One region of the Martelella sp. genome, then DNA from elsewhere that is predicted to be linked to it. Evidence: predicted binding sites of a transcription regulator. Region 1 holds the regulator's gene; each other region holds the start of a gene.
What was found. The regulator PhoB, encoded in region 1, activates phosphate uptake and scavenging genes when phosphate is short. The targets are predictions, from matches to a motif close to TGTCATNNANCTGTCAT.
Positions count from the first base shown of each region.

Region 1 (8,316 bases):
CCATTTTCCCATGAGGTCGCGGCGCTTCTGCGCCGTGCGGGCCTGATCGCGCTGGCCGGGGCCGTTGCCGGCCTTGTCCTGCATCCCGTGGCAACGCTTCTGGCGACGATCGCCAACCCGCCCGGCAGCCGGGCGCTGGCGATCGGGCTCGGCAGCGATCAACTGATGCTGTTCCTGCTCGCAGGGCTGCTGTTCGTGATGGGTCACGTGATGGTGCTCGCCACCGCGATCAACGAAGACTATCAGCGTTTCGTCTGACCCATGCCGATCATTGTCAATCTCGATGTCATGCTCGCCCGCCGCAAGATGCGGGCGAAGGTCCTCGCCGAACATGTCGGCATTACCGAGCAGAACATTTCGCTGCTGCGCTCGGGCAAGGTCAAGGGCGTGCGGTTTGAGACGCTGGAGAAAATCTGCGAGGCGCTCGACTGCCAGCCGGGCGACATCCTCGAATATCAGCCGGAGGACACCGGCTGATCGCCTTTCGCCAACAAAGCGGGAAACGAGACGTCAGAGCCCGATTTCATGCGCATAGGGCGGATTTGCGCCGGCGCGGGAGACGGTGACGGCGGCGGCCCTGGCGCCGAGCGCCAGCGCCTCGGCGATCGCCTCGGGCGCAAGCGTGCGGATCTGCTCCTTGGTCAGGAGACCGGCGATATCAAGCGAGGCCAGAATACCGGCATCGAACGTGTCGCCAGCGCCGACGGTGTCGACCACCGCGACCTTTTCGCTCGGTACCTCGACCTTGTGCTCTCCGGTGTAACCGATCGCGCCGTCCGCGCCGCAGGTGATCACGACAAGGCTCGCCCCGGCCGCAATCCAGTGACGCGCCTTGTCGTCAAGCGAGCCCTCAAGGCCGAACCAGTCGAGATCCTCGTCGGAGAACTTGACGATATCCGACTTCGCCGCCATCCGCTCGATCCGCGCCCGGTGGCTGTCGGCATCGGTGATGAAGGTCGGGCGAATATTGGGGTCGAGCGAGATCACGCGCCTGTCCGCCTCGCGCATCAACAGAGCCTCATAGGTGGAGCCGCAGGGCTCGGGGATGAGGCTGATCGCGCCAAAATGCATCGCCGCACAATCATCGCCGATCTCAGGCAGATCGTCCCCGGTGATCATCCGCCCCGCCGTGTTCTCGTCGTAGAAAGCGTAACTTGCCGAGCCGTTGACCAGCTTGACGAAGGCAAGCGTCGTGGGACGGTCGGAAACGGCGACATAGGAATGATCGACCTTCGACGCATCCAGCTTTTCGCGGATGATGTCGCCCATCAGGTCGGACGAAATGCCGGAGAAGAAGCCCGTCTTGCGTCCGAGCCGCGCAAGCGCGACCGCCGTGTTGCAGACCGCGCCGCCCGCGTAGGGGGCAAAGGCAGGCTCGCCCCTGTCCGTCTCGCGCGGCAGCATGTCGATCAGGGCTTCCCCGCAGCATAGAATCATTCATCTTCTCCCAATTTCTGTAAGGCGTCCGTGCGCCGGGTCGCGGCAGTTCGCCCGCCAACCGAGGCGGGCGTTCCTTCTCCTCAGACGATCAGTTCCTCAAGCCCGCCGCGCGCCCGCGACCAGTCCATCGGATGGTCGAGGAAGGCGCCGACGGCATCGAGCGTCGCCTGATCGGCGAGCCCGTCCTTGCGCGCCACCGCAAGCACGTCCTTCCAGGTGGCGATATGATGAAGGGCAACGCCGCCTTCGCGGAAACGTCTCTCCGCCTCGCCGAAAATCCCATAATAGAACAATGCCATGCCGTGTTCCACCACGCCGCCGGCCGTGCGGATGGCATTGATGAAGTTGAACATGGAGCCGCCGGCCGTCGTCAGGTCCTCGATCACCAACACGCGCGCGCCCTTGGGCAGATGGCCCTCGATCTGCGCGTTCTTGCCGTAGCCCTTCGGCTTCTTGCGGACATAGATCATCGGCAGTTCCAGGCGATCCGCCAGGAAAGCGGCGAAGGGAATGCCGGCCGTCTCGCCGCCGGCGACGCAATCGAACTTTTCGAAGCCCGCATCGGCAAGCACCCGGGCGGCGGCAAAATCCATCAGCGTGGAGCGGATGCGCGGATAGGAAATCAGTTGTCGGCAATCGATATAGACGGGGCTGACCAAGCCGGAGGCAAGCTTGTAGGGCTCGTCCGGCGAAAAGTGAACGGCGCCGATTTCCCACAGCATGCGCGCCATCAGATCGCCCATCACCGCGGGCTCCGCGAAACTTGCTCTGCTCATCTCAACAATCCTCTTGTGCTGCGGCTTTTCGGAATGCGGGGAGGAGGCATCCCTGAAAAGCCCTCTTGCCGGCGCGCATATCCGCCGACGGCCGCCCTCAGTCCAATTGGACAATCGGGCGTGAAAAATCAATCGCCGCAAATCTGTTTCAACAGAGCCGAACGGCTGACCGGCACAGCATAGCTGAACCGGTTCCACCCGCAATGACGGATATTAAATCGTTTTGAAAATCTTTGTGGCGGCGTTACGGGCGCGCCTAGACTTCCATGGAATAGCCCGCGCCGCGCACGGTGCGGATCACATCCGGCATCTGCGAGAAGTTGAGCGCCTTCCTCAGTCGACCGACATGCACGTCGACGGTACGCTCGTCCACATAGATGTCATGGCCCCAGACGCCGTCGAGCAACTGCGCGCGGGAAAACACTCGGCCGGGCGATGTCATCAGGAATTCGAGAAGCCTGAACTCGGTCGGACCGAGGCGGACTTCGCGCGCCTTACGGTGCACCCGGTGGGTCTCGCGGTCAAGTTCGATATCGCCGCATTTCAGCACGCTGGAGAGCACTTCCGGACGCGCGCGCCTCAAGATGGCCTTCACCCGCGCCATCAGCTCCGGGGTGGAGAACGGCTTGACGACATAATCATCGGCGCCGATCGCCAGGCCCCGCACCCGCTCGCTCTCCTCGCCGCGCGCCGTCAGCATGATGATCGGCAGGCGTTCGGTCTCCGGCCGCATTCTCAGGCGGCGGCAAAGCTCGATGCCGGAAACGCCGGGCAGCATCCAGTCGAGCAGAAGCAGATCGGGCACGCGCTCCTGTAGCCGGATTTCGGCTTCGTCGCCGCGCATGATGGTTTCGACCTCATACCCCTCGGATTCGAGATTGTAACGCAGCAGAACGCTGAGCGCTTCCTCGTCTTCGACAACTGCGATTTTCGGAACCATAGGACGTATGTCTCCCTTGTATTGACTGGCTTCAGAGATCGTCGGACCCGACGGCCGGGGAATTGTCGTCCTTGGGACGCTCTCCCTGCGGCTGGGAGCCGGTTGCAATGTAATAGATCATCTCGGCGATATTGGTGGCGTGGTCGCCGATGCGCTCGATATTCTTGGCGCAGAACAGAAGATGGGTGCACGAGGTGATGTTGCGCGGATCCTCCATCATGTAGGTCAGAAGCTCACGGAACAGCGAGGTGTAGATCGCGTCGATTTCATCATCGCGCTCGCGGATGGAGCTCGCCTTGTCGGCCTGGCGCGAGGTGTAGGCGTCCAGCACCTCCTTCAATTGCAGGAGCGCCAGTTCCGACAGGTGCTCGATGCCGTGGGCAAGCTTGCGCGGCACACCGGAACCCTGCACCGAGATCACGCGCTTGGCGGTGTTCTTGGCCATGTCGCCGACGCGTTCGAGATCGGAGGCGATCCGGATAGCGCCCATGATTTCGCGCAGGTCCGCCGCCACCGGCTGGCGCCTTGCGATGACGACGACTGCCTTTTCGCCGATCTCGCGCTCCGCCTCGTCCAGCACAAGGTCATCCTTGATCACCTTTTCGGCAAGCTCGGTATCGGTGTTGACGAGCGCCGTCACCGATTCGCTCACCATTTCCTCCGCCAGACCGCCCATCTCGGAAATGCGGCGCTGGAGATATTTCAGTTCGTCATCGAATGCCGTCAGAATATGCGATGGAGCCATGACTGTTCCTTCCTTGGCGTGAGCCTGCGGCAACCGCCCCTCAGCCGAAACGTCCCATGATGTAATCCTGGGTGCGCTGGTCCGCGGGATTGGTGAAAATCGTGTCGGTGTCGTTCTCCTCGACCATATGGCCGAGATGGAACATGGCCGTGCGTTCGGAAACGCGCGCGGCCTGCTGCATGGAATGCGTCACCATCACGATGGTGTAGTTTTCCTTCAGTTCGGAGATCAGTTCCTCGACGCGGGCGGTCGCGATCGGATCCAGCGCCGAGCAGGGTTCGTCCATGAGGATGACCTCCGGACTGACGGCAATGGCGCGGGCAATGCACAGCCGCTGCTGCTGGCCGCCGGAAAGGCTGGTGCCCGGCTCATGAAGCCGGTCCTTGACCTCGTTGAACAGGCCCGCCTTCATCAGGCTGGTCTCGACGATCTGGTCGAATTCGCTGCGGTGGCGGGCCAGCCCGTGGATGCGCGGGCCATAGGCGACATTCTCGTAGATCGATTTCGGAAACGGATTGGGGTTCTGGAACACCATGCCGACACGCGCCCTGAGTTCGACCACATCGATCCCCGAGGCATAGATGTCCTCCCCGTCAAGCGTGATCATGCCGGTGACGCGGCAATTGTCGATCGTGTCGTTCATGCGGTTGAGCGTGCGCAGAAAGGTCGACTTGCCGCAGCCGGACGGGCCGATCAGCGCGGTGACCGCGTTTTCGCGGATGTTGAGACTGACATCGAACAGCGCGCGCTTCTGTCCGTAGTAGACGGACACCGCCCGGCCGGCCATCTTGTATGTCGTGTTGCTCATTGTGTTTTTCCAAGTCTTTTCACGGTCGGGTTCCTCATGGCCTATCTGCGCCGCTCGAAGCGCCGCCTCAGGATGACGGCCGAAATATTCATCAGGATGAGGAATGCCAGCAGCACGATGATGGCGGCGGAGGTGCGTTCGACAAAGGCGCGCTCGGCTTCGCCCGCCCACATGTAGATCTGAACCGGAAGCGCGGTTGCCGGATCGAGCGGGCTCGCCGGATAGTCCGCGACAAAGGCGACCATGCCGATCAGAAGCAGCGGCGCCGTCTCCCCAAGCGCCTGGGCGAGGCCGATGATCGTTCCCGTCAGGATGCCGGGCATGGCCTGCGGCAGGACGTGGTGAAAGACAGCCTGCATCTTCGAAGCCCCGACGCCGAGCGCCGCCGAACGGATGGAAGCCGGCACGGCCTGCAGCGCCGCGCGGGTGGCGATGATGATCGTCGGCAGGGTCATCAGCGTCAGCACCAGCCCGCCGACGAGCGAGGCCGAACGCGGCAGTCCCAGGAGACCGATGAACACGGCAAGGCCCAGAAGGCCAAATATGATCGAGGGAACGGCCGCAAGATTGTTGATGTTGATCTCGATGATGTCCGTAAACCGGTTCTTCGGCGCGAATTCCTCGAGATAGATCGCCGAGGCCACGCCGATCGGCAAGGCCAGAAGCAGGACCACGCCCATCATGTAAAGCGTCCCGACAAAGGCAACGCCGATGCCGGCGGATTCGGGCCGGCTGGACGCACCATGGGTGAAGAAGCCGGTATTGAAGGATTTCTCCATGAGGCCGAGCGCCTCGAGCCGATCCATCCATTCGAGCTGGCGATCGGAGACGCGACGGCTCGTCTCGGGCACGGACAGGTCGATCTGCCCCTTGTAGGCCGAATCGATGTCGGCCGACGCCAGAAGCCGCACATTGACCGTCTCGCCGATCACCGAGGGATCTTTCAACACGACGTCGCGCAATTCCACCCGGCTCGAGCGGGAGATCATCCGCATCGCCGCGCGCATTTCGGGACCGTTTGCCGGGCTGATTTCCAGCGTTTCGGCGAGCGCCGCCTCGACCAGTTCGGGATAGTCCGCCGTCAGCAGCAGGCGGGAATCGTCTTCCCGCGCGCCCTCGGGATCGATGACGGCGGCATCAAAGGTGATCGGCAGCGTGATTGTCGTCTGCTGAAAGGCCGTATAGCCCTTGCCGATAACGGAAAACAGAAGCGCCGCGAGGAAGAAGATTCCGGCCGAGATCGCGAGCACGCCATAAAGGCGAAAACGGCGCTCGGCCGCATGGCGGCGCTTCAGCCCCTTGCGTCGGGCTTCGGCCAGTTGCCGGCGATCCTCTTTCCGTTCGGTCGCGGTGCTGAATGTCTCGGTCATTCATACTGCTCCCGGTATTTGCGCACGATATAAAGCGCATAGACATTGAGGCAGAGCGTGATCACGAACAGGGTGAGGCCAAGCGCGAAGGCAACCAGCGTCTGCGGCGTATCGAATTGCAGGTCGCCCGTCAGCTGGTTGACGATCTTGACCGTCACCGTCGTCATCGGCTCCAGCGGATTGATCTGCAATTGCGCGGCGACGCCTGCGGCAAGCACCACGATCATCGTCTCGCCGATGGCGCGCGAGGCCGTCAGAAGCAGCGCCCCGACGACGCCGGGAAGCGCTGCCGGCAGGACCACGCGCTTGATCGTTTCCGACCGCGTGGCGCCGAGGCCGAGCGAACCCTTGCGCAGGCTGTCCGGCACCTGACTGATGATGTCATCCGACAGTGATGAAACGAAGGGGATGAGCATGATGCCCATGACCAAGCCGGCCGTCAGCACCGACTGCGCCTCGATGAAATTGCGGTAGCTGCCGGTGAAGAGCCCGTTCAGTTCCGCCGAGATGTCGCGCAGCAGCGGACCGACGGTGACGAGCGCGAAGAAGCCGTAGACGATGGTGGGGATGCCCGCCAGCACTTCCAGCAGCGGCTTGGTGACCGAGCGTAGCCTGGCGCCTGCATATTCCGACATGTAGATCGCCGCATAAAGCCCGACGGGCACGGCCACCGCCATGGCGACGAGGGAAATGTAGAGCGTGCCGGCCAGCAACGGAATGAGGCCGAACTGCCCGGCAGAACCGGCCTCGCCGGCCGCGGCAAAGCGCGGATCCCAGACCGTGCCGAAAAAGAAGTCGGCCGGCGGCACGGCCGAGAAGAAGCGCAGCGTCTCCGTCAGCATCGACAAAACGATGCCGACGGTCGTCAGGACCGCGATCGTGGATGCCAGAAGCAGGACCGCGAGCACCACCTGCTCGACCCGCCTGCGCGCGGCAAAGGCAGGGCTGACGGACCGATAGGCAAGTCCGAGCGAGACCAGCGCCACGGCGAGCACAGCCGCAGCCATGGCAGCGTTTGACCGCGCCGAAAGCGCGTTGAGCCTTTCGGCCGAAGCAAGAACAAAGGGCCTCGGCGAAGCGGCAAGCGGAATGCCGCGCTCGGCCAGCACGGCGCGCAGTACGCCGGCATCCTCGTGAACCCGCGCCCGGGCATCCTCCGGCAATTGTCTCAGGCCATAGGCAACGGAGGTGACCGAATTGTAGACCAGGGTCTGCGCCGCCTCCGGCTGCTCCTTCACGCTCTCTGGAAAGCCGGAGCGGATCTCCGACCCGATGATGAGCGGACTTGCCACCATCCACGCGGCCATCACCACCAATGCCGGGATGACGGCGGCGATCGCTGCGAGGCTTGCGTGATGGGCAGGCCTTGAATTCAGCCGCGCGAGGCGCGAACCGGCGAGCGCATAGGCCTTCGCCCGCGCCGAGAAATAGCCGGCGACGCCAAGCGCGAGCACGAGCGCCAAGATGATCAAAAAGACGTGCGTCATATCGATCCAGACCGTCCGGGCAATTCCGGACATTGATTGCGATTGCCCCCGGCTTGCGGATGGCAACCGGGTGTTATTGCAGCGCCGCCTCGAAGCCTGCCAGCATGTCGGCGCGTTGCCGCTCCGACGCTGGCACGAGGCCATATTCGGCCAGCGGGCCATAGGGGCCGGCCATCGCGTCCGAGAGGAAGAATTCGACATAGTCCTTCAGGCCCGGAATCGCGCCCACATGCGCCATCTTGACGTAGAAGAACAGCGGCCGCGACACAGGATACTCGCCGGATTCGACCGTTTCGGCTGTCGGCGTGACGCCGGAGATCGTGGCCACGTTCAGCTTGTCGGCATTGTTGTCATAAAAGGACAGGCCGAACACGCCGAGGCTCGTTCGGTCGGACACAACCCGCGCCAGCGTCTCGGTATAGTCGCCGTCGATGCCCGGCGCCCGTCCATCCTTGCGCACGGCAATGCAACGGTCAATGCCCTGCTTTGCGCCGAAGTTTTCCTCGAGAAAAGCAAGCGCGCCCGCCTGTTCGCAGCCGACGCCCAGCACCTTTTCCTCGAAGACTTCGCGCGTGCCGTGCTTCTCGCCGGGAATATAAGCCTTGATCTCGACATCGGGCAGCGCCGGGTCGATCTCGGGCCAGCGCGTATAGGGGTTCTTTACGAGCTTGCCGTCTATCACGAGTTCGGCGGTCAGAGCCCGATAAAGATCGAGCGGCGTCAGGTCCATGGCGGGCATCGAGACGTCGG
Region 1 covers NZ_CFHTCS010000010.1:12,189-20,504, reverse strand. Annotated here, with positions in the region: gene AC5DC2_RS01995 (DUF2975 domain-containing protein) at 1-258, shown strand, start outside; gene AC5DC2_RS01990 (helix-turn-helix domain-containing protein) at 262-477, shown strand; gene AC5DC2_RS01985 (carbohydrate kinase family protein) at 511-1,437, opposite strand; gene AC5DC2_RS01980 (orotate phosphoribosyltransferase) at 1,521-2,216, opposite strand; gene phoB (phosphate regulon transcriptional regulator PhoB) at 2,473-3,156, opposite strand; gene phoU (phosphate signaling complex protein PhoU) at 3,188-3,901, opposite strand; gene pstB (phosphate ABC transporter ATP-binding protein PstB) at 3,942-4,709, opposite strand; gene pstA (phosphate ABC transporter permease PstA) at 4,751-6,079, opposite strand; gene pstC (phosphate ABC transporter permease subunit PstC) at 6,076-7,566, opposite strand; gene AC5DC2_RS01950 (substrate-binding domain-containing protein) at 7,640-8,316, opposite strand, start outside.

Region 2 (8,316 bases), on a different contig from region 1:
CGGCTGCCGATATCGGCAGCCTGAACGGGCGCGTCGCTGACGAAGGCCCAGATCGTGTCGCGGGTCATCAACTGCCAGCACCAGACGGTCAGCGCAACGAGGAAGAACCAACCGGCCCAGATCAGGAGCGATTGCCGCGTGGTCCTGCGGCGCCAGATATCGGGATAGGCAGGATCGGTCATTGCAGTCGCTTCCGGATGTAGCTCGAGCCATATTCGGCCACCATCACCAGCAGGATGATGATCAGGATGATCGCACCGGCGCTGTCATATTCGTAGCGGTCGATCGCCGTGTTCAGCGTCGCGCCGATGCCGCCGGCCCCGACAATGCCGATCACCGCGCTCTCGCGGAAGTTGATGTCGAGCCGGTAAAGCGACAGGCCGATGAGCCGCGGCATCACCTGCGGCTGGATGGCATAGTTGATCATCTGCAGCCATGAGGCGCCGGTGGCGCGGACGGCTTCCGCCTGTGCTTCGTCGATGTCCTCGATGTCCTCGGCCAGGAGCTTGGACAGGAAGCCGATCGTCGCGAAGGAGAGCGTCAGGAACCCGGCGAAGGGGCCGAAGCCGAACATGGCAACGAAGAAGATCGCGATGATGATCTCCTGCAGCGAGCGGCTGACGGCGATGATGGCGCGGCAGATCATGTAGATGACCGGCGTCGAGACGTTGCGCGCTGCGCCGATGCCGATCGGAACCGAGATGATGACGCCGGCGACCGTCGAGGTCAGCGTCATGGTCAGGCTTTCGACAAGGCCCTTGGAAATATCGCCCCAGCGGCTGGTGAAATCGGGCTGGAGGAAGCCGGCAAGGAAGCGCGCGCCGCGCGTCCAGCCTTCGGCAATGCGCGCCCAGTTCGGGTCAAGCGTCGCAAGCGCCAGCACCAGCCACACGGCGAAGCCGGCCTGAATGACGATGCGCCAGCCGCGATGCGTGAAGATCTGCGGTGGGCGTTTCCATGTTGTCGGATAGCTGCTCATCTTACGATGCCCGCCATCAGCGCAGCGGCTTCGGCCTCGGCGGTGTTGTCGTCCTCGGCGTTCCTGCGCATCGCGTTCCAGTCTTCCGCGCCGTAGATTTCGGTCAGAACCGTTTCGTTCAGCGCATCGGGCGCGCCGTCGAACACGACCGCGCCGGCGCGCAGGCCGACGATCCGCTGCATGAACTGGCGGGCAAGCGGAACGTCGTGGATATTGACGATCGCCGGAAGATTGCGCTCGGCGCAGATCTCGATCAAAAGCCGCATGATCTGGCGGCTGGTCTTTGGGTCGAGGCTTGCCGTCGGTTCGTCGACCAGAAGCAGTTCCGGTTCCTGGGCAAGGGCGCGGGCAATGCCGACCCGTTGCCGCTGACCGCCCGAAAGCGCATCCGCGCGCTTGTCTGCATGCTGCAGCAGGCCGACACGGTCGAGAAGGCCATAGGCGCGGCTGATATCGTCTGCGCCGTAGCGGCGGGTGAAACTGGTCCAGAACCCGACATAGCCGAGGCGGCCGGAGAGCACATTCTCCATCACCGTCAGGCGCTCGACCAGCGCATATTCCTGAAAGATCATGCCGATGCGTCGGCGCATGGCGCGCAGCTTGCGCTGGTCCTGACCGGTGATCGGGCTGCCCGACAGGAGTACGGCGCCACCGGTCGGTTCGACCAGACGGTTGATGCAGCGGATGAGCGTGGATTTTCCGGCGCCCGATGGCCCGATCAGCCCGACGACCTGACCTTCGGGAACTGTGAGGCTGACATCGACCAGAGCCTTGTCGCCGGTCTTGTAGGTCTTGGTGAGCGATTTCAGTTCAAGCATGTCGTGTTCCACGAAAAGATGGACGGGCGGATGAAATCCGCCCGTCCGTCCGAATGGGATTTCGGCTGACTTACTGGCAGTCGTAGGAAACGCCGTTGGCTTCGTCGATCTGACGGATCACGGCCCAGTTGTTCTTGAAGGTGATCGGGATGAACTGCGCTTCGCCCGACTTGGAAAACTCTTCTTCAAGCGAGGAGCCTTCCCATTCGAAGGAGGCGAAGGCTTCCTTGATCTTGTCCTGAAGCGCGGGCGTCAGGTTGTGTGCAACGCCGTAACCGGTCGTCGGGAAGGTCTGCGAGGTATAGATGATCTCGATCTGGTCATCGGAGATCACGTCGCGGGCGAGCATGCGCTTGCGCACCGAATTGGCGATGGCGCCGGCCGGATAATCCTTGTTGGCAACGCCGAGAATGGTGTTGTCGTGCTTGCCGGAGAAGGTGGCTTCGAAATCGGTGCCGGCTTCCATGCCGTATTCGGATTTCAGAATGGCGGACGGAGCCTTGTAACCGGAATTGGAGGTTTCCGAGGAGAAGGCAAGCGTCTTGCCCTTGATGTCCTCGACGTCTTCAATGCCGGAGCCCGGATAAGTGATCAGTTCCATTTCATAGCCGAACGAGCCGTCCTCGGCCGCCATCATGGTGAAGGGGCGGAAGCCGGCGCAGGCAACGGCCAGCGGGTTCGAGCCGGTGTTGAAGCCTGCGACGTGCAGGCGGCCGGCGCGCATGGCCTCGATCTGGGCGGCGTTGGAATCGACGGGGAAGAACTGGACCCGCTTGCCGGTGACCTCTTCCATATGGGCCAGGAAATCGGCCCAAGCTTCGGCGTAGACGGCCGGGTCTTCAACCGGCGTGTAGGCGAAGATCAGAACGGACGGATCGACAAGCTCAGCCGGATCGGACGGGATATCGGCGATCAGATCGCCGTCGGCGTCGGTGTAGCGGCTATCCAGGGTGAAATCGGCAAGGGCCGGAACGGACATCGCGATCAGGGCAGTGGCGGCAAGAAGCATACTGCGCATATTGGCTCTCCAGTCTGTATTGGCTCTGGAGGCGACTTAGCAAGTCTTCGTTACAGTATTACGACGATGCACCTGTCTCCGGCCTCGACCGACCGATTGAACTGAAGGTCCTTGCGGCTTGCCTGCCGTCCTACCGGACCGCCTTTACGCCTTCCAGGAGCAGCGTCGTCGCCATTGCCGCATAGTCTTCGCGGGTGATCTTGCCGCCGTCGCGGAACCACATATAGACCCAGTTCATCATGCCGAACAGCGACATGGTGACCGGCATCAGAAGCGGGCGCTCCGGGCGGTCGAGCTCGGGATGGATCTCGCGGATGACGGCAGAGAAACGGCCGACGATGCTGCGCTCGAGCGCGCGGATCTGCTTGGTCTGCTCGGCGGTAAGGGCAGGCGCCGCATTGAGCTGCACCTTGTGCTGGTCATCGGCGCCGCGATATTCGTTCAGCACCGTCATCACCAGTTTCTCGAGCCGGGCCTTGTGTTCGAGGCCCGGGTCGTCGGCGGCCTCGAGCGCTACATCAAGCGCCTCCAGATGCGAGGCGATGATGGCGAAGATCAACGCCTCCTTGGAGGGGTAATAGTGGTAGAGCAGCGCCTTCGACACGCCCGCCGCGCGCGCGATCTGCGACATCGACGCCTTTTCCATGCCCTGCGTGGCGAACACATGGGCGGCGTTTAAAAGCAGGCCGTGCCGCTTTTCCTCGAAATCATTGGCCCGTGTTCTCGCCATGTTCTCTCAAAACTCCTGATGGGCAGGCAAAAGGGGCGGTTTCGCCCCTTTTAGCATTGGCTAATCAATTGACCAACCGGCCGGTGATTATTTCGGGCGATTGTCAACCACGCGCTTGGCCTTGCCTTCCGAACGGGCAACGCTTTCCGGATCGCGAATGTCGATCTTCGTTGAAACGCCGATCACCGACTTGATGTGGTGCGCCAGCTCCTTCGCCGAGGCCAGCCGGGCTTCCGCCGAGGACTGATCCGGCGTGCACTCCACATGCACGGTCATCACGTCCATGCGGTTCTTGCGGGTCAGTTCGATCTGGAAATGCGGGGCAAGGCCATCGCATTTCAGGATCATCTCCTCGATCTGGGTCGGGAAGACATTGACGCCGCGCAGGATGATCATGTCGTCGGAGCGGCCGGTGATCTTTTCGATCCGGCGCATGGAGCGCGCCGTGCCGGGCAGGATGCGGGTCAGGTCGCGGGTGCGGTAGCGCACCATCGGCAGGCCCTCCTTGGTCAGCGTGGTGAAGACCAGCTCGCCCATCGCGCCGTCGGGAAGCACCTCGCCGGTCTGCGGGTCGATGATTTCGGGATAGAAATGGTCTTCCCAGACATGCAGCCCGTCCTTGGTTTCCACGCATTCATTGGCAACGCCCGGACCCATGATCTCCGAAAGGCCGTAAATGTCGACGGCGTGCATGTCGAAGGCGTCCTCGATTTCCGCCCGCATCGCGTTGGTCCAGGGTTCGGCGCCGAAAATGCCGACCTTCAGCGAGCTTTCGCGCGGATCGATGCCCTGGCGGCGGAATTCGTCGAGGATCGACAGCATGTAGGAGGGGGTGACCATGATGATCTGCGGCTTGAAGTCGCTCATCAGGGTGACCTGACGCTCGGTCATGCCGCCGGAGATCGGCACGACGGTGCAGCCGAGACGTTCGGCGCCGTAATGCGCGCCAAGGCCGCCGGTGAAAAGCCCGTAGCCATAGGCTACATGACAGATATCGCCCGCGCGACCGCCGGACGCCCGGATCGAGCGAGCCATGACATCGGCCCAGACATCGATATCGTTCCTCGTGTAGCCAACAACGGTCGGGCGCCCGGTGGTGCCGGAGGAGGCGTGGATGCGCGCAAGCTTCTCGCGCGGCACGGCGAACATGCCGAAGGGGTAGGTGTCGCGCAGGTCCGTCTTCACAGTGAAGGGAAACTTCGCGAGGTCGGCAAGCGTCCTGAAATCGGACGGATGCACGCCGCTGTCATCGAAGCGCTTGCGGTAGAAGGGCGAGTTCTCATAGGCGTGGTTCAGCGACCAGGCCATGCGCTTTTGCTGAAGGGCGGAGATTTCGTCGCGGCTCGCCACCTCGATCGGGTCGAGAATCTCGCGGGACGGCTTCAGATTGTCGATGGCGTTCATGTCTTCCTCCTCGAAAACGTATGCGCTCAGGCTTTCAGCAGCGTGCCGTTGATGGTGCGCGAATGGCCGCGGAACTCGGCGATCACCGCTCCGTCCTCCCGTGTCACGCTTATATCATAGATGCCGGATCGGCCTCTGCGCGAAACCTCGCGCGCGGTGGCGGTCAGGCGGTCGCCGAGCGCGCCGGGTGCTACGTAGGTCATCGAGCAGTGCTGGGCGACGGTCAGCTGGTTATAGGTGTTGCAGGCAAAGGCGAAGGCGCTGTCGGCGAGCGTGAACAGATAGCCGCCATGGGCATTGCCGTGGCCATTGGTCATCGCCTCCGTCAGCGTCATGGAAAGCGTCGCCTCGCCGGGGGCAATGTGCTCGATCGTCATGCCGAGGTGCCGCGAGGCATTGTCGTCATTCCACATCGCCCTGGCGCAGGCTTCGGCCAGTTCCTGCGGGCTCATCGCGTTGATCGTTGCCTCCATGTTCATTTTCCCTCGAAGACCGGCGCGCGCTTTTCCAGAAAGGCGGTCACGCCTTCGGCATAATCATCCGTGCGGCCCGCTTCGCGCTGGCAGTCGCGCTCCATGTTCAGATGGGCGGAAAGGTCGTGTTCGGAGGCCGCCTGGATCAGTCGTTTGGTCAGTCCCAGACCCTTCGTCGGGCCACTTGCAAGCTTTGCCGCAAGCGCCGTTGCCTCTTCCATCAGCTTTTCGTCTTCGACGGACTTCCAGATCAGGCCCCAGTCTTCGGCCTTCTCGGCGATAAGCGGCTCGGCGGTCATCGCCAGCGCCTTTGCGCGCGGTTCGCCGAGCGCGCGCGTCAGCGACCAACTGCCGCCGGCGTCGGGAATGAGGCCGATCTTCGAAAAGGCCTGGATGAATTTCGCTGATTTCGCGGCGAACACGATATCGCAGGCAAAGGAGATGTTTGCGCCCGCGCCTGCCGCCACGCCGTTGACGGCACAAATCACGGGTTTTTCCAGCGAACGGATCAGGCGCAGCGTCGGATTGTAATAGGTCTCGAGCGTCTCGCCGAGATCCGGCTTCTCCGTCATCTGGCGCGGATCGCGGTCGCCGAGGTCCTGGCCGGCGGAGAAGGCGCGGCCGGCGCCCGTCAGAAGAACGGCGCGAATGTCCGCCTCGTCATGGGCGCGCTGCAGCGCTGCCCGCAAGGCGAGATGCATATCGACATTGAAGGAATTCAGTTTTTCGGGACGGTTGAGCGTTACGCCCAACACGCCGTCTTTCAACGTGACGAGCACGCTTTCATTATCGGTCATTCTTGCCTCCCGTCGCGCGCTCCTCAAGCGCGGCTGATAATTGTTGTTGCATAAACCGTCCGGTCGGTCAATAATAGTCTCCAGAATTTGGGAGGAGACATGACGAACCTATACGATCGCCATTCCGCGCTGCTGGCGCGGGCGGTGGAAGCGCTCAGGACCCGTGCCTTCTGGACGCCCTTTCCGGAAGTGCCGTCGGGCAAGGTCTATGGCGAGACCGCCAAGGCCGACGGCATTGCCGGTTTCGAAGCGCTTGTCGGCAATGCTTTCGACATTCCGGGCCATCCCGAGACCCGCCGCGTCGGCCGCGAGAATGCGCCGTGGGGCCAGACGCTCGCCATTTCCTATCCTGCCGCCGATCCAGCAACGCTGATCGCGGCCTGCGAGAAGGCATCGCATTCGTGGGCGTCCGCCGATCCGGAAACCCGCGCCGGCATCCTTCTGGAAGCGCTCACCCGGCTCAACGCCATGAGCTTTCTCATCGGCCACGCCACCATGCACACCACCGGACAGGCCTTTCCCATGGCCTTTCAGGCCGGCGGCCCGCATGCGCAGGATCGCGGGCTGGAAGCCGTTGCCGCGGCCTATGCGGAGATGACCGGCAGCGCCACCGCCGCCACCTGGGTAAAGCCGCAGGGCAAGCGCGACCCGATCACGCTGGAAAAGCGCTGGCGCATTGTCCCGCGCGGCCTGTCGCTGATGATCGGCTGCCAGACGTTTCCGAACTGGAACGGCTATCCGGGGTTGTTCGCCAGCCTTGCCACCGGAAACACGGTGATCGTCAAGCCGCATCCGGGCGCGATCCTGCCGCTGGCGCTCACCGTCAAGGTTTTGCGTGAAGTTCTGGCGGAAGAAGGCTTCTCGCCGGATGTGGTTCTGCTCGCCGCAGACGAGCCGGGCGCGGAAATCACCAAGGCGCTGGTCGAAACCCGGGCGTTCTCGATCATCGACTATACCGGCTCCTCCGTCTTTGCCGCTTGGCTGCGGAAGAATGCGGACGGCGCTCTCGTCTTTACCGAGGAGACCGGCGTCAACTCGATCACCATCACCGGCACGGATGATTTTGCCGGCATGTGCGACAACATCGCCTTTTCGCTGTCGCTCTATTCCGGCCAGATGTGCACCTCGCCGCAGAATCTCTATCTGCCGAAGGACGGGATCGAGACGGATGAGGGCCACAAGAGCTTCGATGAGGTCGTCGGCGGCATCGTCGCTGCCATCGACAGGCTGCTTGAAGACGGCGCGCAGGCATCCTCGGTCTGCGGCGCGATCGCCAATGCCGCGACCTTCGAGCGCGTCGCGAAGGCCCGCCATGCCGGCCGCGTCGTGCGCGAAAGCCGCGAGACCGGGCTTGGCGCCTCGGCGACGCCGCTTCTTGTTGTGGCCGATGACCGTGAAGGCGGCCTTGAGCGTGACGAATGCTTCGGCCCGGTGTCCTTCTTCATCGCCTGCAAAGATGCGCATGACGCCATCGCCAGGGCTTCGGCCATCGCAGCCGAAAAGGGCGCGATCACGGCGGCCCTTTATGCCACGGACGGCGCGCTGATCGAGGAGGCCGCAACGGCCTTTTCGAAGGCCGGCGTCAATCTCTCGGTGAACCTCACCGGCAATATCTATGTCAATCAGTCGGCGGCCTTCTCGGACTACCATGTCACGGGCGCAAACCCTTCGGGCAATGCGAGCCTCACCGACACGGCCTTTGTCGCGCCGCGGTTCCGGCGCGTCATGATCCGCTGGCCCAGAGCCGCCTGAGAGGCGGCCTGACAGCTCGTTTTGGATACATCAGGGAGGAGAATCCAATGAAATTGATGACAACAACGGCACTGGCGATGCTCGCCACGCTCGGTCTCGCAACGGCCGCAAGCGCCGAGATCAGGCTCGGCGCCAGCCTTTCGGCCACGGGTCCTGCCGCCTTTCTCGGCGATCCGGAAGCCAAGACCATCGAAATGCTGGTCGAGGAACTGAACGCCAAGGGCGGCATCAATGGCGAGAAGATCGATCTGACGCTTTATGATGATGGCGGCGACCCCAACAAGGCGCGCACCTTCGCCACCCGCCTGATCGAGGATGACGAAGTTGTCGCCATCATCGGCGGCA
Region 2 covers NZ_CFHTCS010000018.1:11,253-19,568, reverse strand. Annotated here, with positions in the region: gene phnE (phosphonate ABC transporter, permease protein PhnE) at 1-182, opposite strand, end outside; gene phnE (phosphonate ABC transporter, permease protein PhnE) at 179-979, opposite strand; gene phnC (phosphonate ABC transporter ATP-binding protein) at 976-1,797, opposite strand; gene phnD (phosphate/phosphite/phosphonate ABC transporter substrate-binding protein) at 1,868-2,815, opposite strand; gene AC5DC2_RS03185 (TetR/AcrR family transcriptional regulator) at 2,946-3,545, opposite strand; gene paaK (phenylacetate--CoA ligase PaaK) at 3,633-4,949, opposite strand; gene paaI (hydroxyphenylacetyl-CoA thioesterase PaaI) at 4,976-5,422, opposite strand; gene paaG (2-(1,2-epoxy-1,2-dihydrophenyl)acetyl-CoA isomerase PaaG) at 5,425-6,219, opposite strand; gene paaN (phenylacetic acid degradation protein PaaN) at 6,319-7,971, shown strand; gene AC5DC2_RS03160 (ABC transporter substrate-binding protein) at 8,019-8,316, shown strand, end outside.
Region 2: phnD (phosphate/phosphite/phosphonate ABC transporter substrate-binding protein) is a predicted target of PhoB. The motif match lies at 2,865-2,881, and genes of this name have one in related genera.

Region 3 (5,430 bases), on a different contig from region 1:
TCGCCGGAAGCCGCCACTTTCGCAACGGCGTCACCCTGTTCATCGCGCTTTTCGAACCGATCGTCTCGAAACGGCGCGCTTCCTTCAAAAGGCGCATGTCGATGAGAATGGAGACGGCGCCGAGCAGAACGATCGTTCCGGCCAGGACGGCAGCGACGCCGGTCTGGCTGGTGCTGATCGCGCGGAACAGCGAGGTGGCAAGAACATCATAGCCGACGGGAACCCCGACGATATAGGCCACGCCGAAATCTCCGAGGCATTTGGCGAAGATCAGTGTTGAAGCGGAAACCAGCGCCGGCAGCATCAAAGGCAATATTATGCGACGCGCCACGTCCCATCGGCCGGCGCCGAGAATGCGGGCGGAATCCTCAAGTTGAGAATCGAACTTGCGCAGGGCGTTTCCGAAAAGCAGGATCACGAAGGGCGTGTAGTGCAACGCCAGGATCAGCGTAATCGGCAGGAAGCCGTAGGCGAGCCAGTCCGGCGGCTCGAAGCCAACCGCCTCCGCCCAACTGGTGGCGCCGCCGGTCGTCCGGTTTTTGAAAAGGGTCGTCCATGCCAGGGCAAAGGTCCATGACGGCAGCATGTAGGGAACGATGAGCGCGGTCGAAAACCAGCGTTTGCCCGGAAGATCGGTGCGGCTCAGGAGCCAGCCGAGCGGTGTGCCGACGACAAGCGCGACGACGATCGCACCCGCCGCGATGGTCGCCGTATTGAAAAGCGGCGTCCAGAAAACATCCCGGGCGATGGGTGAAAGCATGACCCGCTGGACGTAATAGGTTGTCAGCGCCCCCACCTCTTTTCCGGTGCGCGCCTGCTCGGCGTACTGAACCCGGAATGCATCTGCCAGCAACAGAAGGACGGGCGCGGCAATCAGGTAGAAGAAGAGTACAAGGAGAACGATGGCGAGCAGTCCCGCCGGCTCGTTCGCCGCAATGCGGCTGTAGTAAAGCCAGCGATGGATCCGGCTTTTGCCCCTGTCCGCGGGCACAGTCGTCCCCGGTGGCGATCCCGTGAAAGATCCCATTGAAGTTTACCTCGGCTGTTGCGTGTGTGAGTAAGCGGCGCTGTCGGGCGCCGCCGCTTCGGCTAAGCTCTATTCCGCCATGGCGTTTGCCCTGACCATGACGTCGCGCACCGTCGCCCAGCTGTCCTTGAAGGAAAGCGGAATGAAATTGGTGTCACCATTGAATTCCGCCTGCATCTCCGGCGGGAACAGAAAGCCGAAAAAGCAGCGTTCCAGGGCGGATGACAGCTCCGGATCGAGATCATGCGCATAGACAAACGAGGATGTCGGAAAGAGCGGGCTTTCATAAATGATCCGCACGCTCTCGGGATCGATCATGCCCCTGTCCGCCATGCGCTCGTAAACATCCGACGCGACGGCGGCCATGTCGTAATCGCCGGCGACCAGTCCAAGCAGGGACTTATCATGCCCGCCGGACATGATCGGTATATAGTCGATGTCGGGTCGCAGCCCCTGTTCGGGGAACAGGGCCCTGGGCGCGAGGTTTCCGGAATTGGACAACGGACTGGAATGCGCCACCCGCCCGCCAACAAGATCACTGAGCTTGTGATAGGGAGACCCCTTCCGCACCACGGAGATCAGACGATAGCCCCGGACCTCGTCGCCTATTCCCTTGGTCGCGAAAGGCACGGCGCCGGCCTCGCGAACGGCCGTGACCGTCGATCCCGTCGCGAACCCGGCGAAATGCAGCCGCCCCGATTTCAGAGCCTCGATTTCGGCGGCACCGGTCAAGACGGGATAGTAGACTATCTGTCGTTCGAGGCACTGGCTCAGGTGGTTGGTGAAAGGCTTGAAGAGCTCGGCGTAAACCGCCGGATCCTCGATCGGCGCATAGGCCCAAACCAGCGTCGGCGGGTTCCTCCACAGCGCCGGGTCGGCGGGAAGGTCGGCGACGAGATCATTGTTGCAGTCGCTGTATGGCGCCGCCAGATAGGGCCTCGCGCATTGCTCGGCATCGGCGCCCGCCATGGCGGCCGACGCGCAAACGGCAATGGCGCAAGCCAGCAAGCCTGTTCTTCCTGCGTTCGTCAAAGTATAGTCTCCTCCCGGACCCGGAGAACTCGCGTGCGATTTCGCCTTGGCCCTTGGGAGAAGAGACTAGGCGGATTTTCTGTCAGAGTCCTGTCATGGGAAGAAATGCGAATACTATTAGTTGAAGACTCGGAAGACCTTGCCGACGCCATTGCGACAAAGCTGCGCCGCGAGGGGCACGATGTCGAACATGTCGGCGATGGCGAGCGCGGCGAGGACTACGCCATGAGCGACGGCTTTGATGTCGTCATCCTCGACATCAACCTTCCGAAACGCGACGGTTTCGAAGTTCTTTCGGCAATCCGTCACGGCGGAAGCAGAACGCCGGTTCTGGTCATGACAGCCCGCAACCAGATCGCCGACAAGGTGGGACTGCTCGATCTTGGCGCCGACGATTACATCGTCAAGCCCTGCGATCTCAGCGAGGTGGCGGCTCGGGTGCGCGCGCTTGCGCGCCGCAGCAGCGGCATAACGACCGGCGAAATCGTTTTTGGCGATCTCAGACTGGACATGAACAACCGGGCGGCCAGCCTTGCCGGCGCACCGCTCGAGCTCGGCCGCCGCGAATACGATATGCTTGAGGCGCTGGCCAAAGCGCCCGGCACGCCGGTCAACAAGGAGCATGTCGTAGTCAGGCTTTTCGGCCATGATGACGCGGGCACGCCCAATGCGGTGGAACTGCTGGTCTCTCGTCTGCGAAAAAAACTGCAGGGCGCCCAGGTCGAGATCATCACGCAGCGCGGAGTCGGCTACATCTTGCGGGAAACAAGCAGCCAGCGTTAAGACTTCTGCCGAAGAGGAGAAACCGGAGCAGGAAATGACCGACCGCCTTTCAATCCGGCAGCGGCTGGCGCGCCTTTCGATCGAAAAAGCGGTGATTGCAAGCGCCGGGTTCGTGTTTCTTCTCGCCGGGGCCCTGCTCTACAACACCGCCTACAGCAATGCCTACCGCGCCGCTGATGAAGCTTTCGACCGCGTGCTGGGAGCGGCGGCCCTGGCCATTGCTGATACCGCCGCCTATGAGAACGGCAACGTCATCGTCGATATCCCCTATTCGGCCTTCGCCATCCTGGGAACGACCCAGATGAACAGAATATTCTATCGGGTCGTGGCGCCGAACGGGTCGGTCGTCACCGGCTCTCCGGTTCTGGGCCTCGATATCGAGACGCCGCAGACCCCCTCCCTCAGGCTTTCGGACGGAACGATGGACGGCGAGCCGGTGCGCATCGCGGCAGTAGCGCGTTACAGAACCGACGCGACAACCGGAGATGCGGGATGGATTGACGTGCTGGTCGCCGAAACGCGGGAATCACGCAACGCACTGACCAGCCATCTTATCGTCGACTCGCTCGTTCCAGCGGCGGCCGTCGCTGTCGCCGCCTTTCTCCTTATGTGGGGCGGCATCCGCCTTGCGTTCCGGCCTCTACGCTCGGTGGCGAGGGTCCTGCGCAACCGAGCCCGCTCCGACCTCAGCCCGATTTCACGGGACGTCCCCAGGGAAATCGAAACGCTCGTCGTCGCACTCAATGATTTCATGGCCCAGCTCGCCTCGACGCTGGAGGGGTTGAGGCGCGTCACGGCTGATGCCGCCCATCAGCTTCGCACGCCACTTGCAGCGCTGCGCGCGCAGGCGGAGGTTGCGCTCGACGAAACTGATGCTGAGATCATGCGCGACAGGGTCGCAAGGATTCATCGCAACGCCGCCACCGCCAGCACTCTGGCAAACCGATGGCTCACTGACGCAACGCTTTTGCATAAACTCAAGATGAGGGAGGCGGAGACCGGCGACCTATCCGACTATGTCGAAGAAGCACTGAACCGCATCGGGAGCAATGGCGAGTTCGCAGAAGGTCTCCGTGAGGTTGAGTTCTCGCGCCCGGACCAACAGGTACTCATCGATGCCGATCCGGTCGGAATGATCGAAATGATCCGCAACCTGATCGAAAATGCCTTTCTGCATGCACCAGGCCCGACACGGGTGACGGTCACGACACAGAGCAGCGAGGCCGTGCTCACTGTTTGCGACAAAGGGCCCGGTATCGCGCTCGACCGCAGGGAAGCCGTTTTCGAGCGCTATGTGCGGGACCGGATGGACAGGCCCGGCTCAGGACTCGGCCTCGCCATCGCCCGTGAGGTTATCAGCGCGGCGCACGGAACAATCGAACTCGACGAAGCTGACGGCGGCGGATTGCGGGTGGAGGTCCGCCTTCCAATCCCAAATGCCTCCGGCGCAGACAAGACGCCCCGCAAGCCCTGGTTTCGGGCAGGCTGGATCAGGTTGCCGGCATTCGCGTTCCTGAGCCTGGCAGCGCTCTTGCCTCCGGCAGACCTGAATGCGCAGCAGCCGGAGCCGGACCTCACGATCGTAAGCACATTGCCGCACGACAACATGGCTCCCTTATTGGATTGGATTGAAACGCGCTTTCCCTCGCTAACTATCAACTACTCCTCGCTCCGCCCGCCGCAGATTGCCGCTTTGGTCAGAACACCGACCTTCGGTTCCGCTGATATCGTGCTTCTTCCTGTGCCGGATATTGCCGTCTCGCTGAGCAACAATGGCTTCGTCAGGCCACTGGTCGACTTTATAGCCTCGGCGGGACCGGACGGGCGCCCACCGCACTGGCGCAACGAACTCTTTGAAATGCATTCCGATCCCGCCGTCTTCGTCATCCGCAAAGAGGATACCATGACAACAGGTGACCTGCCGACGACAAGACTGGCACTCGCACGCGCCCTGGAGCAGTCACCAAGCCCCTATTACCAACGAATTGGTATCGTCAACGTTGGGATCGACAGCATCTCCTACCTTCTCGCCACACAAGATTCGCTTCGCTCAGCTCTGTCCTGGCGGCTGGCGCGTGATTTCGGAAGCGTACAGGCACGGATATTCGAAACCGGCACCGAGCTGCTCACAGCGCTTGCCGCCGGCGAAATCGATCTCGGATACAATATTCCCCTCTCCAGTGTCATCTCTGCACAGGCAGATGGAGCGCCGATCGACTATATAGAACCTCAGGACTACCTATTATCGGTTCCCTGGACAATCTTCGTCCCAGACAAGTCCACTCATCCGCTTGGTGCCTTCGTCGCCGCAGCGATGTTATCAGCGGAGGGACGCACGGTCTTTGCCAACGACGTTCTTGGGCTTACTGTCCGTGCTGCTGCGCCTGGAAGCGAGCAAAGAATAACTCTGGGGCCAGAGTTGCTCGTCTTTCTTGACACCATCAAACGTGGGCGCTTTCTCGACAACTGGTTTCAGCTTGTTACAACGGAATAGCAAAGGCTTGCGCGCCGGACGGCGCCGCCCAAAACTGGCGACGGCCTTAGTCTTCGCCATGTTCAGAGCGTCGATCGCGTCTTCGGTCGCAGCG
Region 3 covers NZ_CFHTCS010000276.1:154-5,583, forward strand. Annotated here, with positions in the region: partial or broken gene AC5DC2_RS17980 (ABC transporter permease) at 1-991, opposite strand, end outside; gene phnD (phosphate/phosphite/phosphonate ABC transporter substrate-binding protein) at 1,097-2,059, opposite strand; gene AC5DC2_RS17990 (response regulator transcription factor) at 2,165-2,842, shown strand; gene AC5DC2_RS17995 (sensor histidine kinase) at 2,877-5,336, shown strand; partial or broken gene AC5DC2_RS18000 (transposase domain-containing protein) at 5,340-5,430, opposite strand, start outside.
Region 3: phnD (phosphate/phosphite/phosphonate ABC transporter substrate-binding protein) is a predicted target of PhoB. The motif match lies at 2,140-2,156, and genes of this name have one in related genera.

Region 4 (8,316 bases), on a different contig from region 1:
GGAAGACGTGGTGATCGAGGCTGAAATCGACGAGGACGAGGATGCCGAACACATTCCGATCCGCGACTTCTCGGCGACGGTCACGAAAATCGTTGACCTCACCCCCGACATCAAGGGCATCTGGCTGGCCATCGACGGCGACCCGATCCGCTTCCAGCCTGGCCAGTACATCAATCTGACCGTGCCGGGGGTCGAAGGACCGCGCGCCTTCTCCATCGCCTCCAGCCCGAAGGACGGCGCGACGATCGAACTCAACGTGCGCAAGGTGCCGGGCGGCAAGGCAACACCGCTTCTGCACGAGACCCTTAAAGAAAGCGATCATCTTTCTTTTACAGGCCCTTACGGCCAGTTCTTCACCCGACGCTCGCGCGGCGGCACGCAGATCTTCGTCGGCGGCGGCAGCGGGCTTTCCAGCCCGAAATCCATGGTGCTCGATCTTCTGGAAAGCGGCTGGGACGAGCCCGTCTACCTGTTTCAAGGCGCGCGCGGCCTGAAGGATCTCTACTATCGCGACCTGTTCGAGACGCTCGCCGCCGAGCACGGCAATTTCCGCTACGTTCCGGCACTGTCCGAACCCGACCCCGGCGACGGGTGGCAGGGCGAGACCGGCTTCATCCACGAGGCGCTGCAGCGCGCCTTTCCCGACGGTTTCGCCGACACCACCGCCTATCTCTGCGGGCCGCCGCCGATGATCGAGGCGACCATCCGCACGCTGATGCGCGGTTTTCTGTTCGAGGAAGGAATCTTTACCGAAAAGTTCCTGACGGCGGCCGACGAGGACAGGATCAAAAGCCCGGTCTTCCGCCGCATCTGACCCTCCTCCTGGCGCATCGGCCCAAAAATCAGAATCGATTTTTGGAAAGAACGATGCGTAGATTCAATAGGTTAGAGCGTGGCGGCGATCCAGCCGACGATTTCGGCCTGGACGTCGGCGAAGGCCTTGTCGAGGGCGGCAACGAGCACGCCGCTCGATGCAGACGGGTTGACGCCGACGCTGCTTTCAAACAGGCGCTGGGCCCTGACGACGCCGGTGCGGTCATCGAGGAGCTTGACCGAGAGCACTACGTCCGCCGTCCCCGGCCCCGCCGCGTCGATCGCGAATTCGCGGATCTCCACCACCACCTGATAGTCGATCGCAAGCCCCTGCCCCGGCATGCCGACGCCGCCGAAGAGGCCGGTGTTCTCCAGCCCCGCAACGAGCCGTGCCTGAATGACCGACGGCAACAGATCGCTCCACTGGGCGTTGGCCAGATAGCGAAGCTCGGAACCGGAAAGCCTGACAACGATGCCGCGATTGTCGAGCACCTGGATGGCCGACGGCGTCGGCACCAGCAGCTGAAGCCGGGCCGTGCGCGCGCGCTCGGCCGTCACCGGGCTCGCCGCCCGTGCCGTCAGGTCAAACGTATCGCTCGGCGGACGAAGGGCGCAGCCGCTGAGGCCCGCCGCGAGGAGACCGAGCGCAACGAGCGGTCCTACCAGCGCTCCGGCTTTCTCTCTCGCCGCAAAAAACATGCTTCCGTCCTTCCTGGGACCTGCTAATCCATTCATTTCAATGAAGTAAGGCATAAGAACCGGATTGCAAAGGTCCTGATAGCGACTTTCTCCCGCCAGGACGCGCTTTCGGCGGGCCTCTTTCAGACCGGCGCAACCAGGCCTTGAACCTCAATAGCGATTGCGACCGTCATAGGTCTTCATGGTGTCCGTACCGAAGATGAACTGCTGCGGATCGTTGCTGATGGAATTGATCGTCCGGTTGAGACTGTCGACCGTCCGGCGCGTATCGGACACCAGCGCGCGGACATCGCGCAGTCCGGAGCCCGAGAAATTCTCGAGGTTCGCGGTGATCGGCCCGATGCGGGCATTCAGCGTCTCGGCGGCCTGCTGCACCGCAGCCAGGGTCTGGCGGGCCTGATCGGACAGCGATTCGACATTGTCGGACCCCAGCAGGTTGTCGACCTTCACCAGCACGTCATTGACGCGCGAGGAGGCCTCGTTGAGCTTGACGGAAAGCTCGCTGATATTGTCGATCGCCGTGTCGATGTTCTGGGTCTTCGAATTCACGCTGTCGGCCACGTCGCGGATCGAGGCCACGGCCTGCTTGGCGTCGGCCATGACCACCGCGAGATCGTCGACGGAAGTGCCGACCTTGTTGGCGTCGATCGCCGAGACAATGGCATCGACTTTCTTGAAGACGTCAAAGGCCTGATCGCCGAAGGTGCTGTAGCTTTCAACCGCGTCGGCGAACTTGGCAATCACATTGTCGAGGTTCTTCGAGGCGACGGCGACATTGGCGGTGATCGTGTTGGCATTGTTGATGATGCTTGCGACCTCGTCCGGATTGACGGCCTTGATCACCTTGTCGAGCGAATCGACCGTCGTCTCGAGCCGGCCGGAGAGACTGTCGACGGTGCGCGACAATTTGCCGACGGTCTCGAGGAAATCGCCGATCTCGTCGGAATTGTCGGCAAGCGCTCCGGTGAAGGTCTCGACATTGCTGACCGTCTTCGTCAGTGTCGGGGATATGTCCTCGACCAGCGTCTGAACGTCGCTTGCCGTCGAATCGATCCGTTTCATGATCCGGTCGGCCGTCGTCAGCAGGTTGGAAAGACTGGACTTGTCGGCCGTCAGTTCGGCGGGCTGGTCGTTCTTCAGCGCTTCCTGCAGGATGTTCGGTCCGTCCTGGCCGTTGGCGGCAAGTTCGATATAGCCGGTTCCCGTCAGGCCCTGAAGCTCAAGCTTGGCGGTGGTGCTGTCATGAACCGGCGTGGCAGCCTTCACCTCGGTGCGGGCGATGGTGAAGCGCGGGTCCTCCGGGTCAATTTCCAGGGCCTTGATCGAGCCGACCTGGATGCCGTTGAAACGCACGGCGGAGCCGACGCTTAGGCCGTTGGCCGAGCCCGGAATGCGCACGATCAGTTCGGCGATCGGTCCCTGCCGGCCGTATTCCTGCAGCCAGAACACGAAGCCGGCGGCCGAGGCCAGCACCAGCAGTACGAAAAAACCGACAATGGTATAGTTAGCTTTGGTTTCCATGCCTGCCCGTCAACGCTGTTGTTGGCCATCTGCGGCGTTTTCGAAAATAGCGCGGGACCTCTTGCCCCTGAAATAGCTCTGGACCCACGGGTCATCGAAGGCGAGCATCTTGTCGAGCGTTCCCTCGACCAGCACCTTCTTCCTTCCAAGCACCGCAATCCTGTCACATACGGCGTGCAGGCTGTCGAGGTCGTGAGTCACCATATAGACCGTAAGGCCGAGCGTGTCACGCAGCCGGCCGATCAGTTCGTCAAACTCGGCCGCGCCGATCGGGTCAAGGCCCGAGGTCGGCTCGTCCAGAAACACCAGGTCCGGGTCGAGCGCCAGCGCCCGGGCAAGCGCCGCGCGCTTGATCATGCCGCCGGAAAGCTCCGAGGGATAACGCTCCGCCGCCTCGGGCCTCAACCCCACCATCTCGATCTTCAGCCGCGCGAGATCGTCCATCATCGCCTTGGGCAGATCGAGATATTCGCGCATCGGCACCTGCACGTTTTCAAGAACGGTAAGGCCGGAAAACAGCGCCCCCTGCTGGAACAGGACGCCGACGCGCATATCGACGGCGAGCCTGTCTTCATAACTCAGATTGTCGAAATCCCTGCCGAAGATCGAGATCGTGCCCGCCTGGCGCGCATTCAGCCTCAGCACCGTGCGCATCAGCACCGACTTGCCCGTGCCCGACCCGCCGACGAAGCCGAGAATTTCGCCGCGATAGACGTCGAGATCGAGATCTTCGAGCACGGTCGGACCGCCAAAACCGACGGTGAGCCCGCGCACGCTCAGAATGGTTTCGCGGTCTTCTTCCGTTCTGCTGTCGACCTCGCCGTTCACCGCCTGCTCCTCAATAATCGATCGCTGCGTAGAAAATGGCGAATATGCCGTCGGCGAGGATCACCACGAAGATCGACTTCACCACCGACGCCGTCACCTTCTGGCCGAGGGATTCGGCGCTGCCGCCGACCTTCATGCCCTCAAGGGCCGCGATGATGGCGATGATCAGCGCCATGACGGGGGCCTTCAGCATGCCCGAGATCACGTCCGCCATGTCGACGGCCTCGTGGAAGCGCTGCATGAAGGTCTCGAGCGTGATCCCGGAATAGACATCAAGTACCACCACCGCGCCGGCAAGCGCGGCGAAGTTGGCGAGGATCGTCAGAAGCGGCAGCGCGATCAGGAGCGCCACCATACGCGGAAACACCAGAACGGAGACCGGATCGAAGCCCATCACCCTCAGCGCGTCGATTTCCTCGCGCATGCGCATGGCGCCGATCTCGGCGGTGATCGCGCTGCCGGAGCGTCCGGCGATCATAATCGCGGTCAAGAGCACGCCGATTTCGCGCAATTGCAGAATGCCGACGAGATCGACCACGAAGAGCTCGGCGCCGAAATAGCTGAGCTGGAAGGCGCCCTGCTGGGCAATGATGGCTCCGACGAGGAACGACATCAGCGCAATGATCGGCACGGCGCGCACGCCCATATGGTCGAGCTGGGCCGTGATGGCCGCCATATTGACGCCGCCGCCCCTGGACAGAAGCGCCTTCAGGCCGAGAAAGAGCGCGCCGAAAAAACCGATCCCGCGGAAGACATCGCGCCCGCCCGCCACCGCCGACCTGCCGACCGGATCGAGAATGATCTCCGGCAGGCTCTTGCGCGGCGTTTCCGACTTTTCCGGCTCCGGCAAGGTTTCCGGAATGGCCTCCATGAGATCGGAAACGCGCGCATCCATTCCGGCGACTTCGGTCTCGAAACCGGCAGCCCTGCATTCGGCCTGCACCTCGCGCACCAGCCAGGCGCCGGCCGTGTCGAGCCGCTCCAGCCCGGAAAGGTCGACCACCGCCGTGCCGCCCCGCCCTTCCAGCTGTCCGGCCAGCTGATCGATCTCGCCGCTCAGCGGGCGCGCATTGCGAACCGTCCAGAACCCCTGCAGAAAAAGGGTTGTGGTCGTTTCGCCGTCGCCGGGCGTAACCGTCAGGGAGGCTTTCGTTTCGTCCGCGTTCTGCAAATGCAAGTATCCAGTGTTCCGCGCCGGTACGACGCCGCATCGGCCCCGGCGCAAAATGCCTCATCCGCCATGGCAGCGGGACATCGGCCGAACCATCGCAAGCCGGAAGACCCGAGAACGTGACGATCGACCGCGATCATGACCTTTGTTAGGCTTTTCATGCCGGGAAAGAGATTGCAAGTCTTTTGAATGATATAGCGCGTCAGCCGCGAAAGTGGAGTCTGTATCGTCCGTTGACCCAATCTATCGGACGATGCAACAGATCTGCATCGATACCGTCAGTCCCGCGGACTGAAAGCCCGGCCTTGCCCGACTGTCGAATGATTGCGGGATGCACGGTTTTCGCAAACGCCCCGGCCTGAAGACGCACAGCCGCGAAGGCGCGATCGGGAGGCTCCGGTCAGGCCGCGCGGCCCTTGGCCTTGGCCGCCATGATCAGCGGCGCGATGTCGGCATCGTCCGCCTCCTGCGGCTCGTCTTCGGCCACGCCCTCGATCTTATGCCAGTTGATCAGCTCGAACGTGCCGTCGAAATGCTCGGCCACCGCGGTGCAGCTTTCCACCCAGTCGCCGGTGTTGATATAGCGGATGCCGTCCATGTCTTCCATCACCGCATGGTGGATATGGCCGCAGATGACGCCGTCGACCTCGTTCCTGCGCGCCTCGTCCACGACCACGCGCTGGAACTCTCCGATGAAATTGACGGCATGCTTGACCTGCAGCTTGGCCCAGGCGGAAAACGACCAGTAGGGCATGCCGAGCTTGCGGCGCACGGCCGCCAGCACCTGGTTGATGGCGATCGCGGCATCATAGGCCCAGTCGCCGAGATAGGCGACGATGCGCGCGTGGCGGACGACGACATCGAACTCATCGCCGTGGATGACGAGATATTTCCGGCCGTCGGCCGCCTCGAATATCATCCGCTCCGCAACTTCCACGCCACCGAAATGCGTGCCGGGAAAATCCCGCAGGAACTCGTCGTGATTGCCCGGAATATAGACGATGCGCGTGCCCTTGCGCGCCTTGCGCAGCATTTTCTGCACCACGTCGTTGAAGGGCTGCGGCCAGTACCAGCTGCGCTTCAGCCGCCAGCCGTCGATGATGTCGCCGACGAGCACGATCGTCTCGGCGTCGTGGTGGCGCATGAAATCAAGCAGGAAATCCGCCTTGGCGGCCTTTGACCCCAAATGAAGGTCGGAAATGAAAAGCGTTCTGAACTGTCTGGGTTCCATCGCCTCAACCCGCCATAGCCCCCGGCGGCCTCTGTGCATCCATGGATGGCACCCTTAAAACACGAGTCGTATTTCAGCTTGATGACAGGCCGGCCCGGCGGACGCGCTCAGACGGGGAAATAGCGGACATAGGCGAAGGCCGCGCCGTCGGGCGCCCAGTTGGGCGAATTCATCGTGCCCTGCCCCCCGAAGAGCGAGAAAAGCGTCGTCAGATTGCCGCCGTCGGGATCCATCACGCGCAGGCGGACATCCTTGTCGCGCGGATGGTCGAAGACATCCGGCTCATAGGAAATCAGGATCACCCGATCATTCTTTGGCGAGGGATGGGCGAACCAGTTGCCGGCATTGTCGAATGTCACCTGCTCAAGCCCGGTGCCATCGGGATGGATGCGCCAGATCTGCATCAGGCCGGTGCGCGAGGAGTTGAAGTAGATCCATTCTCCGTCGAAACTGTAGTCCGGCCCGTCATTGCGGCCTTCACCGTGGGTCAGACGGGTTTCCTCGCCGCCTTCGGCTGCAATCGTGTAGATGTCGAAGACGTCGTCACGAATCCCGCAATAGGCAAAGCGGGCGCCGTCCGGCGACCAGCCGTGCCAGTAGGACGGCAGGTTGCGCGTCACCAGCTTCGGTGCGCCGCCCGACGCCGGCAGCGTGTAGATCGCCGATTTGCCGAATTCGCACTTGTCGGAGATCGCGATCGTCTTGCCATCCGGCGAAATGCCGTGGTCGTTGTTGCACTGTTCGGCAAAGCCGGTGTCGATCGTCTCGAGACGCGGCGCGCCCTCCAGCGGCAGGCGGTACATCAGCCCGTCGCTGTTGACCATCAGAAAGCGCCCGTCAGGCGACCAGTTGGGCGCCTCGATCAGGTCTTCAGACTGAAACACAACGCGCTGTTCGCCCGTGGCGACGTCATAAATCTCGACTGAGCTTCTCATATGCCCCTCCCCGGCCCGGCGATACTAACGATCGCGGAAGCGGTTGGTAATCGGGTAACGCCGGTCGCGCCCGAAATTCTTGCGCGTGATCTTCACGCCGGGCGCGGACTGGCGTCGCTTATATTCGGCGACATACAACAGATGCTCGATCCGGTGCACCGTTTCCGCGTCATGCCCGCGCGCAACGATCGCCTCCACTGACATCTCGCGCTCGACGAGGCATTCAAGGATGTCATCGAGCACCGGATAGGGCGGCAGCGAATCCTGATCCGTCTGGTTCGGGCGAAGCTCCGCGGACGGCGCCTTGTCGATGATGTTCTGCGGAATGGCGTTCGTCTCCGGCCCGTGCATGCCTTCCGGCCGCTCGGTGTTGCGCCAGGCGGCAACGGCGTAGACCTGCATCTTGTAGAGGTCCTTGATCGGGTTGAAGCCGCCGTTCATGTCGCCGTAGAGCGTCGCATAGCCGACCGACATTTCCGACTTGTTGCCCGTCGTCACCACCATGGCGCCGAACTTGTTCGAAATCGCCATCAGGATCGTGCCGCGCGTGCGGCTCTGCAGGTTTTCCTCGGTGATCCCTTCCTCGGTGCCCTCGAACATGGTCTCCAGCGCGGAGAGGAAGCCGGTGACCGGTTCCTCGATAGCGACCACATCATAGCGGCAGCCGAGCGCCCTGGCGCAGGCCGCGGCATCGGAGAGCGATTCCTCGGAGGTGTAGCGATAGGGCAGCATGACGCAGTGCACGCGTTCCGCGCCGAGCGCATCAACGGCAATGGCGGCACAGATCGCCGAGTCGATGCCCCCGGAAAGGCCGAGCACCACGCTCTTGAAGCCGTTCTTGTTCACATAGTCGGCAAAGCCGAGCACGCAGGCGCGGTAGTCGGAGGCCTCGCCGATCGGCAGCGCCGCGACCTTGCCGCCGACAATGCGCCAGCCGTCCTCGCCGCGTTCCCATTCGGAGACTGTGATATCCTCGACGAACTGCGGCATCTGGAAGGCGAGCGTCCTGTCGGCGTTGAAGCCGAAGCTGCCGCCGTCGAAGACCAGTTCGTCCTGACCGCCGAGCGTATTGAGATAGACGAGCGGAAGCCCGGTCTCGATCACCTGCTTCAGCACCA
Region 4 covers NZ_CFHTCS010000140.1:1,400-9,715, forward strand. Annotated here, with positions in the region: gene AC5DC2_RS12480 (NADH:ubiquinone reductase (Na(+)-transporting) subunit F) at 1-814, shown strand, start outside; gene AC5DC2_RS12485 (ABC-type transport auxiliary lipoprotein family protein) at 886-1,512, opposite strand; gene AC5DC2_RS12490 (MlaD family protein) at 1,663-3,033, opposite strand; gene AC5DC2_RS12495 (ABC transporter ATP-binding protein) at 3,043-3,861, opposite strand; gene AC5DC2_RS12500 (ABC transporter permease) at 3,872-5,032, opposite strand; gene AC5DC2_RS12505 (UDP-2,3-diacylglucosamine diphosphatase) at 5,433-6,263, opposite strand; gene AC5DC2_RS12510 (TolB family protein) at 6,371-7,198, opposite strand; gene AC5DC2_RS12515 (NAD+ synthase) at 7,223-8,316, opposite strand, start outside.
Region 4: AC5DC2_RS12505 (UDP-2,3-diacylglucosamine diphosphatase) is a predicted target of PhoB. The motif match lies at 6,334-6,350, and genes of this name have one in related genera.